Regions from separate parts of the Streptomyces sp. NPDC053542 genome, predicted to be linked through region 2. Evidence: riboswitches for the same ligand, from Rfam matches in the RefSeq annotation. Region 2 holds a riboswitch; the other holds the start of a gene.
What was found. A riboswitch is a leader RNA that binds a small molecule or an ion and turns the genes downstream of it on or off. The one in region 2 is predicted to bind cyclic di-AMP.
Positions count from the first base shown of each region.

Region 1: it holds a riboswitch for cyclic di-AMP, as region 2 does, so the genes downstream of both, ACIGXO_RS07445 (M23 family metallopeptidase) here and ACIGXO_RS23985 (NlpC/P60 family protein) in region 2, are expected to answer to the same signal.

Region 1 covers NZ_JBITXL010000002.1:729,557-734,351, forward strand. The annotation lists gene ACIGXO_RS07430 (GNAT family N-acetyltransferase) at 1-506, opposite strand, end outside; gene ACIGXO_RS07435 (HPr family phosphocarrier protein) at 754-1,035, shown strand; gene ACIGXO_RS07440 (GntR family transcriptional regulator) at 1,266-1,964, opposite strand; gene ACIGXO_RS07445 (M23 family metallopeptidase) at 2,194-3,030, opposite strand; cyclic di-AMP (ydaO/yuaA leader) riboswitch at 3,043-3,200, opposite strand; gene ACIGXO_RS07450 (M16 family metallopeptidase) at 3,544-4,795, opposite strand, start outside.
Region 2 covers NZ_JBITXL010000008.1:284,034-288,828, forward strand. The annotation lists gene ACIGXO_RS23975 (alpha/beta fold hydrolase) at 1-132, shown strand, start outside; gene ACIGXO_RS23980 (hypothetical protein) at 599-952, shown strand; gene ACIGXO_RS23985 (NlpC/P60 family protein) at 1,111-2,286, opposite strand; cyclic di-AMP (ydaO/yuaA leader) riboswitch at 2,294-2,468, opposite strand; gene pcrA (DNA helicase PcrA) at 2,757-4,795, shown strand, end outside.

The sequences.
Region 1 (4,795 bases), on a different contig from region 2:
GTGTACCCGGCGTCCGTGAACACCTTGATCATCTTGGTGTTGGCGGGCAGTACCTCGGCGGCGAAGCGCCGGATGCCGCGCTCGCGGGCGACCGCGGCGGCGTGCTCCATGAGCGCGGAGGCCACGCCGCGGCCCTGGTGCGCGTCCTGCACGAGGAAGGCGACCTCGGCCTGGTCGGCGTCGGGGCCGGTGGCGGGCCGGCCGTCGGCGTTGATGCGGTCGTACCGGACGGTGGCGATCATCTCGCCGCCCACGAAGGCGGCGAGCCCGACCCGGTCCACGTAGTCGTGGTGGGTGAAGCGGTGCACGTCGCGGTCGGAGAGCCGGGGGTAGGGCGCGAAGAACCGGTAGTACTTCGACTCGTCGGAGACCTGCTCGTAGAAGGAGACCAGGCGCTGCGCGTCGTCCGGGGTGATGGGGCGGATCCGGGCGGTGCCGCCGTCACGCAGCACCACGTCGGCTTCCCAGTGGGCGGGGTAGGCGGCGGCATCCGACGGCGTCTCCATGCGGACAGCGTACGACCGTGTGCGTATCCGGGGGCGGCCGAAGTGCCCGGAAGCGTCCCGGATGCGACCGTACGTACCCCGGAGCGGGACCGTGCGTACGACCGGGTCTCAGCATGCGTACAGCCTGGGCGTGAAGCAGGCTTGGACTTCTAGGATCCGAGCCCTCACGGGGGCTGGGCACACCGGACCACCGGTGCCCCCGTGAGAGACTGGTCTAGACAACTTTCCCTACCCGAAGGGCAACACCATGGCTGAGCGCCGCGTCAATGTCGGATGGGCCGAGGGTCTGCACGCCCGCCCCGCCTCGATCTTCGTCCGTGCGGCCACCGCTTCCGGCGTCCCGGTCACGATCGCCAAGGGCGACGGCAACCCCGTGAACGCCGCCTCGATGCTCGCGGTCCTGGGCCTGGGCGCCCAGGGCGGCGAGGAGATCGTGCTGGCTTCGGACGCCGATGGCGCCGACGCCGCGCTGGACCGCCTTGCGAAGCTCGTCTCCGAGGGCCTCGAGGAGCTCCCGGAGACCGTCTGACCCTTCGGGCAGGCCGGCGGCCGCACACCGCCCGGTTCCGCCGTCACGGCCCCGCCACGGTGACCCTCTTACGGGTCACCGTGGCGGGGCCGTTCGCATTGCCGTGGGAAGAATTCCCGGCTTTCCGTCCGGCCGGGACACACAAAAGACATTCGGGCGGGCGCAAAAAGAATTCGCGCACGACGAAGCAGGGGTGTGGAATTCCCCAGGAGTTGTATACGGCAGCGCTGTTAATTCCGTACGCGCGCCGTGTTTACGGGCTGTTTCGCTTCCCTCACCGCGGGTGCGGGACGGCGCAGCCGGTGGGCGGGCAGCGCGTGCTCCACGTGCGCGGCGGTCAGTGCGCGGGCGCGCTCCGAGTCGCCGCGCGCCACCGCGTCCACGATCGCGCCGTGCTCCTGCCAGGACCGGTCCGCATCGCCCGGCGACGGCTGGTCCAGGTCGATCGCGTACACCCAGTCGATCTTGCGGCGCACTTGGGTGAGCAGCGCCGTCATGCTCGGGCTGCCGGACGCCTGGGCGAGCGTCTCGTGGAACCAGCCGTCCAGTTGCCGCAGGTCGGCGGCGTTGCCGTGGCGGGCTCTCGCGCGCCCCAGGCGGACCAGGCCGCGCAGTACCTTCAGGTGGGCGGCGGAGCGGCGGGCCGCGGCGCGGGCGGCCCCGAGGGGCTCCAGGAGGAGGCGGATGTCCAGGAGGTCGGCGGCCTCCTGCTCGGTCGGCTCGGCGACGCACGCGCCCGCGTGGCGCCGGGTGGTGACGAAGCCCTCGGACTCCAGTGTGCGCAGCGCTTCCCTCACGGGGACGCGGGAGACGCCGTACCGGGACGCGAGCAGTTCCTCGATCAGCCGGGAGCCGGGCGGGAACGTTCCGGAGACGATGTCGTCGCGAATCGCCGTGCAGACCGCATGCGCCGAAATATTCCCTCGCATCGTCCGATGCCTCCGCCGTAATCCTCTGGAAACGCCGTCCGGGCGGCGCCTTTTCCGTGACTCTATGACACCGGACCGGCATTTCCGATGGCCGTCACGAATTCATGGATATTTTTTGGCCAAAGGACGGGAGTTCCGGGGAGCCGGGGACGGGAGCGCATACGGAGACGCCGAAGCCCCGGCCGGGGGCCGGGGCTTCGGGCGGTACGCGGAGAGCGCCGTACGTTGCTCAGACGTTGACGCCGTGCGCGCGCAGGTACGCGACCGGGTCGATGTCCGAGCCGTAGTCCGGGCCGGTGCGCGCCTCGAAGTGCAGGTGCGGGCCGGTGGTGTTGCCGGTGTTGCCCGACAGCCCGATCTGCTGGTTCGCGGAGACCTTCTGGCCGACCGAGACGCCGATGGACGACAGGTGGCCGTACTGGGTGTACGTGCCGTCCTCCATCTTCAGGACGATGTTGTTGCCGTAGGCGCCGCCCCAGCCGGCCTCGACGACGGTGCCCGCGCCGACGGCGTGGACGGCGGTGCCGGAGGCGGCGTGGAAGTCGATGCCGGAGTGGCTGCCGGAGGACCACAGGCCGCTGGACGCCTTGTACGGCGTGGAGACGTAGCTGCCGGCGATCGGCGCGACGAAGCCGCTGGGGCTGAGGGCGGTACGGGCGTCGGAGCGCGAGGCGCGCTTCTCCGCCGCCTTCTTCTTGGCCGCGGCCTTCTTCTCGGCGGCCTCGGCGGCGGCCTTGCGCTGGGCCTCCTGGGCCTTCTTCTTGGCGGCCTCGGCGCTCTTGACGGCGGCTTCCTCGACCTGCGCACGGGCGGCGGCGACCTCGGCGGCCTCCTCCTGCGCGTCGGCCTGCGCGACGATGTTGTCGGCGACCCGGTCACCGGTGTCGGCGATCGCGCGGGTCAGGCCGGTGTCGGTGGCGGCGGCCGGGTCCTCGTTCGCGGCCAGCGCCGGGGAGGCGATGGAGACGACGACGCCGGTCGCCGCGGCTATGCCGGCGATGTTGCGGGTGGTCCGGGCAGCACGGCCGGGGCGGCGGTGCTTGCCGGTGGCACGGGTGAACGCCATGACCGGCGTACTCCTTTCCTTCCTTCTCGCCTACCGGGTTAGCTGACGGGTTCGGAGCAGGAAGGTCTCCTACGGCGGCCTCCGCAGAGGACGCCGATTCACCCCAAGGGGACATGTGGGTCCCCGGCTCCCCTGGCTCGCGCCGTACGGGGACTCGGCGATGACTGCCCGGCGGCCGCGGGCGCGGCGCACTTCTGACGAACAGCCGGACCGACGCTAAAGGGGACATCTCGCGATCAGCAAACAGAATCGGGGGTTTGTGCCGGACGCCACACGCCACGGAGGCAACCACCTACAGCATTCCGGACAAAAGCGAAGATCCCGGGCCGCTTTAGCGACCCGGGATCCCTTATGTCCTGCTATGCGAGCGGTGTTGGCACGGTTCACGTCACCCTGTGACGGCACCGGTACGACGCGTTCCGCCCCGTCCCTTCGCCGTACCACGCAGGCGAATTCACGACCGCTATCGCCCCGGCCGGCGCCGGTCCGGGACCGCCGCCGGCCCGCTCCGCATCAGCCCGTGACGACCGACACCTCGCCGATGCCCAGCTTCCGCACCGGCTCGGCGATCTGCGCGGCGTCGCCCACCAGGACCGTGACGAGCCGGTCCACCGGGAAGGCGTTGACCGCGGCGGCGGTCGCCTCGACCGTCCCGGTCTCGGCCATGCGCCGGTACAGCTCCGCCTGGAAGTCGTCGGGGAGGTGCTGCTCGACCTGGTCGGCGAGCGTCCCGGCGACGGCGGCTGCCGTCTCGTACTTCAGCGGCGCCACGCCGACCAGATTCTGCACCGCCACATCGCGCTCGGCGTCGGTCAGGCCCTCGGCGGCCAGCGTCCGCAGCACCTTCCACAGGTCCTCCAGCGCCGGACCCGTGGACTCCGTGTCCACCGAACCGCTGATGGCGAGCATCGCCGCACCCGTGCCTTCAGGGGTGGAGCGCAGCACCTGCCCGAAGGCCCGTACCCCGTAGGTGTAGCCCTTCTCCTCGCGCAGCACACGGTCCAGGCGGGAGGTGAGCGTGCCGCCCAGGCAGTACGTGCCGAGCACCTGGGCAGGCCAGACGCGGTCGTGCCGGTCGGCGCCGATGCGGCCGATCAGCAGCTGCGTCTGGACGGCGCCGGGGCGGTCGACGATGATCACGCGGCCGGTGTCGTCCGCGACGATGGGCGAGGCCGCGACCGGCTCGGCGGCGGAGCCGGTCCACGCGCCGAGGGTGTCCTCCAGCGCCGCGTCCAGGTCCACCCCGGTGAAGTCACCGACGACGACGGCGGTGGCCGTGGCGGGCCGTACGTGCGCCTCGTAGAAGGCGCGGACCGCGGCGGCGTCGATGCGCGCCACCGTCTCCTCGGTGCCCTGGCGCGGCCGGGACATCCGGGAGGTGGCCGGGAACAGCTCCTTGGAGAGGGCCATCGCGGCGCGCCGGGCCGGGTTGGCCAGCTCGTGCGGGATCTCGTCCAGGCGGTTGCGCACCAGGCGCTCGATCTCGCTGTCCGGGAAGGCCGGGGCGCGCAGGGCGTCGGCGAGCAGGCCGAGCCCCTTGACGAGACGGGAGGCCGGGACCTCGAGGGAGACACGGAGACCGGGGTGGTCCGCGTGCGCGTCCAGCGTGGCGCCGCAGCGCTCCAGCTCGGCGGCGAACTCCTCGGCGTCGTGCTTGTCGGTGCCCTCGGAGAGCGCCCGCGCCATGATCGTGGCGACGCCGTCCAGGCCCTCGGGCTCGGCGTCCAGCGGCGCGACGAGGTTGATCTCGACGGCCACGACCTGC
Region 2 (4,795 bases):
CTGAGCCATACGGATGTGCGGCTGCACGTACTGGCCAAGGCGGGGCACGGCGTCTTCCGCGAGGCGCCGAAACGGGCGATGGACCTGCTGCGGGACTTCGTGGTGAGCGGCCATGTACCGCGGCTGCATTAGGAATTCCGACCGTAGGGTCGAATTCCGCGGCGGAATTGATTGACCGGATCGTTGACCGCTGGATCGTTTTCGTTACTGGTGTGGCACCAGTTGTCCCGCGTTCCTCCTCGCGCCAGCAAAGCACAAAGGGGGCTCCTGAGGCGGGGCGCCGCTCGCGATCCGTGCGGTACGGCGGCGGTCCGTAACAAGGGGGAGCGGGCCGCCGCCGTACCTCGGCGGGGGCGGCCGACGGCCGCCGGGGCGGAACCGACGGCGATGGGGAGCCGACCGCCTGAACGAGGACGCTAAACCTCCCGGCGGGCATTAGGCGGGGCATTGCCGGTACTTGTCTCTTCCGTTGCCGTGGACTGCTCGCTTTCGGTCACCGGGTGGCAGGTACCGATCGGTGGCGACTGGTGACGGACCGGGACAACGACGGCAGCCCTGCCCGATGGCCCGGCCGGGGGCGGGGCTACGATCGACCACTATGGACGTAGTGATCAATGTGTTCGTCGCCCTGCACATCATCGGCATCGCCTCGCTGCTCGGCGGCTTCCTCACGCAGATGAAGGCGATGGGCGCGGGCACCGCCCGCTTCGTGCCCGCGATGCTGCACGGCGCGATCACGATGCTGGTGACCGGCGTCATCCTGGTCGGCCTGAACCAGATGCAGGACTACTCGGTCAACAACATCAAGATCGGCGTCAAGCTCGCCGTCCTGATCGTGATCCTCGGGCTGGTCTACGTGAAGCGCGACGAGGAGAAGGTCGAGAAGCCGCTCTTCGGGCTCGTCGGCCTGCTCACGGTCGTCAACATCTTCATCGCCCTGCTCTGGACCTGAGCGGGCCTGAGCGGACCTGAGCCGCCCCGCACACCGGCGCGACGAACCGCGCGGCCGCCTCGTTCCCGGGGCGGCCGCGCGGTTCGTCGTTTCCGCGCCGTGCGCCGTGCGCCGTGCGCCGTGTGCCGTGCGCCGTGTACCGGGTGCCGTGCGCCGGGTCAGGCCGGCCGCACGCTCCCGTAGATCGGCATGTAGTAGATCGACTCCACGCGTACGTTCGCGCCCGGCTTCGGCGCGTGGATCATCTTGCCGTCGCCGATGTACATCCCGACGTGGCTGATGTCGTCGTAGAAGAACACCAGGTCACCGGGTTGCAGATCGCCCGTCGCGACCCGCGTGCCCACCTTCACCTGGTCCCAGGTCGTCCGCGGCAGCGAGACGCCCGCCGCCTTCCACGCCGCCTGGGTCAGCCCCGAGCAGTCGTACGACGTGGGGCCGGTCGCGCCCCATACGTACGGCTTGCCGAGCTGCGCGCGGGCGAAGGCGATCGCCTTCTCCGCCTTCGTCGCGTACGAACCGTCGGGCAGCCCGGAGCCCGTCCCCGTCCCGGACCCGGTATCACCCCCGGACCCGGACCCGTCGTTCGTACCGCCCGACCCGCCGTCCTGCTGCTCCTGCCGCTCGCGCTCGGCCTGTTCCCGTGCCAGCCGCTCGGCCTTGCGCCGCGCCTCGGCCTCCTTCCGGCGCTCCAGCTCCGCCAGCCGCGCCTTCTCCTGCGCGGTCAGCCGGGACAGCAGCTGCCGGGCCTCGGTCAGCTTGTCCTGGACGTCCCGCTTGGACGTCTTCAGCGTCTCCTGGGACTTCTGCAGCTCCTCCAGGCTCCTGATCGCCTGCGCCCGCTTGCGTCCGGCCTGCGCCTGCTGGTCCTGGTAGTCGGCGACCGCCTCCTGCTGGCGGCCGCTGAGCCGCTCCATCAGGTGGTTGCGGTCCACGAACTGCTGCGGGTCCCGGGCCAGCATCAGCTGCGCGGTCGGGCTCAGCCCGCCGGAGCGGTACTGCGCGGAGGCGAAGGTGCCCAGCTCGCGCCGGGCCTCGTTCATCTTCTCGGTCCGCCGGGCCGCGTCCTCGCGCAGCTCGTCCACCTTCTCGCGCTGCGTGCCGGCGCGCTCCTTGGCGGCGTTGTACTTCTGGGTGGCGACCTCGGCCTGCCGGTACAGGCCATCGACCTTCTTCTTGACCTCTTCTATGGAGGGCTTGGGGTTTCTGGGTGCCGCGTCCGCGCTCTGGGTGAGCAGCGTGACGGAGGCGAGCGCCGCGGTGGTGAGCCCGGCCGCCGTACGGCGGTGCGCGGGCACGGCGAGGATGCGGGTGCGCGGCTTGCGATGAGACGCCAAGGCCGGCGACTCCTTCCGTGGACCGCCTACCGGGTTAGCTGTCGGGTTCGGGCGTGTGCCGCGTGCTGCGGCGTACTACGGAAGGTGCCCTACGGCCGTACGGATCGCTCCGTAGCGGCCGATTCACCCCGGTGGTACGTGTGGGTCCCCGGCTCCGGCCGCTCTGGGGGCGGTGGTCCGGACTCGGCGGGGCGGCCCGTGCCGGCGCTTTCGCCGGGCGGTGGGGCGGGCTGCCCGGTCGGCACGGTAGCTAACTCGTGTGACTTCTGTGAAGGCTGATGTTCGTTTTGCCCGATACCTTTTCGTGATCTCGTCGTGTCCGGGGCGATGCCGGACCGGTTCTGACCACGGACTGTCCGGTGCTGTTGTCTGTCCGTGAGGGCCGGGTGGCGTGCCGTACGCTCCCCCTCCCCCCGGAATTCCACGGTCCGGACCGCGTTGTCAGTGGGGCGGCCTAGACTCGGTGGGCGATGAGCAGCCTCTTTGACGACAGCTTCCTGGCGGACCTCGATCCCAAGGACGAGGAGCCGCCGCCTCCCGAGGACGAGGACCGTCCGGCAGCGGAGGAGGTGCCGCACGACCTCTTCGGCGGCCGCTTCGACGCTCCCGTGCAGCGGGACGCGTACTACCGCGACGGCGCCGCCCGCCCCGCGGTGGACCCTGCCGCGCTCCTGGAGGGGCTGAACGACCAGCAGAAGGCCGCCGTCGTGCACAGCGGCGGCGCGCTGCTCATCGTCGCCGGCGCCGGCTCCGGCAAGACCCGCGTCCTCACGCACCGCATCGCGCATCTGCTCGGCGCGCGCGGCGTCCACCCCGGCCAGATCCTCGCGATCACGTTCACGAACAAGGCCGCGGGCGAGATGAAGGAGCGCGTCGAGGACCTGGTGGGCCCGCGCGCCAACGCCATGTGGGTGTCCACGTTCCACAGCGCCTGCGTGCGCATCCTGCGCCGCGAGTCCAAGAAGCTGGGCTTCACGTCGTCGTTCTCGATCTACGACGCCGCCGACTCCAAGCGCCTGATGGCCCTGGTCTGCCGTGACCTGGACCTCGACCCCAAGCGCTTCCCGCCCAAGTCCTTCAGCGCCAAGGTCTCCAACCTCAAGAACGAGCTCATCGATCACGAGGACTTCGCCGCGTCGGCGGCGGACGGCTTCGAGAAGACGCTGGCCGAGGCGTATGCGATGTACCAGGCACGGCTGCGCGAGGCCAACGCCCTGGACTTCGACGACATCATCATGACGACGGTGAACCTGCTCCAGGCGTTCCCGGACGTCGCGGACCACTACCGCCGCCGCTTCCGGCACGTCCTGGTCGACGAGTACCAGGACACCAACCACGCGCAGTACACCCTCGTGCGCGAGCTGGTCGGCCCCGGGACGGCCGAGGTGCCCGCCGCCGAGCTGTGCGTCGTGGGCGACGCCGACCAGTCGATCTACGCCTTCCGCGGCGCCACGATCAGGAACATCCTCCAGTTCGAGGAGGACTACCCGGACGCGACCACGATCCTGCTGGAGCAGAACTACCGCTCCACGCAGACGATCCTCTCGGCCGCCAACGCCGTCATCGAGCGCAACGAGAACCGCCGCCCGAAGAACCTCTGGACCGACGCCGGCACAGGCCCGAAGATCACCGGCTATGTCGCCGACACCGAGCACGACGAGGCGCAGTTCGTCGCCGACGAGATCGACCGGCTGACGGACGCGGGCGAGACGAAGGCCGGCGACGTCGCGATCTTCTATCGCACGAACGCCCAGTCCCGTGTCTTCGAGGAAGTCTTCATCCGGGTCGGGCTGCCGTACAAGGTCGTCGGCGGCGTGCGCTTCTATGAGCGCAAGGAGGTCCGGGACGTCCTCGCGTACCTGCGCGTGCTGGCCAACCCCGAGGACGCCGTCCCGCTCCGCCGCATTCTGAACGTGCCGAAGCGCGGCATCGGCGACCGCGCCGAAGCCATGATCGAGGCGCTCGCGCTGCGCGAGAAGATCACCTTCCCGCAGGCGCTGCGCCGCGTCGACGAGGCGTACGGCATGGCCGCGCGCTCCTCGAACGCCGTCAAGCGCTTCAACACGCTCATGGAGGAGCTGCGGACCATCGTCGAGTCCGGCGCCGGCCCCGCGACCGTCCTGGAGGCCGTCCTGGAGCGTACGGGCTATCTGGCGGAGCTCCAGGCGTCCACGGACCCGCAGGACGAGACCCGCATCGAGAACCTCCAGGAACTGGCGGCGGTCGCCCTGGAATTCGAGCAGGATCGCGACGAGGAGAACCCGGGTACGCTCTCCGACTTCCTGGAGCAGGTCGCCCTGGTCGCCGACTCCGACCAGATCCCCGACGAGGACGAGGAGGGCACGGGCGTCATCACGCTCATGACCCTGCACACCGCGAAGGGCCTGGAGTTCCCGACCGTCTTCCTGACCGGCATGGAGGACGGCGTCTTCCCGCACATGCGCGCGCTCGGCCAGACCAAGGAGCTGGAGGAGGAGCGGCGGCTGGCGTACGTCGGCATCACGCGCGC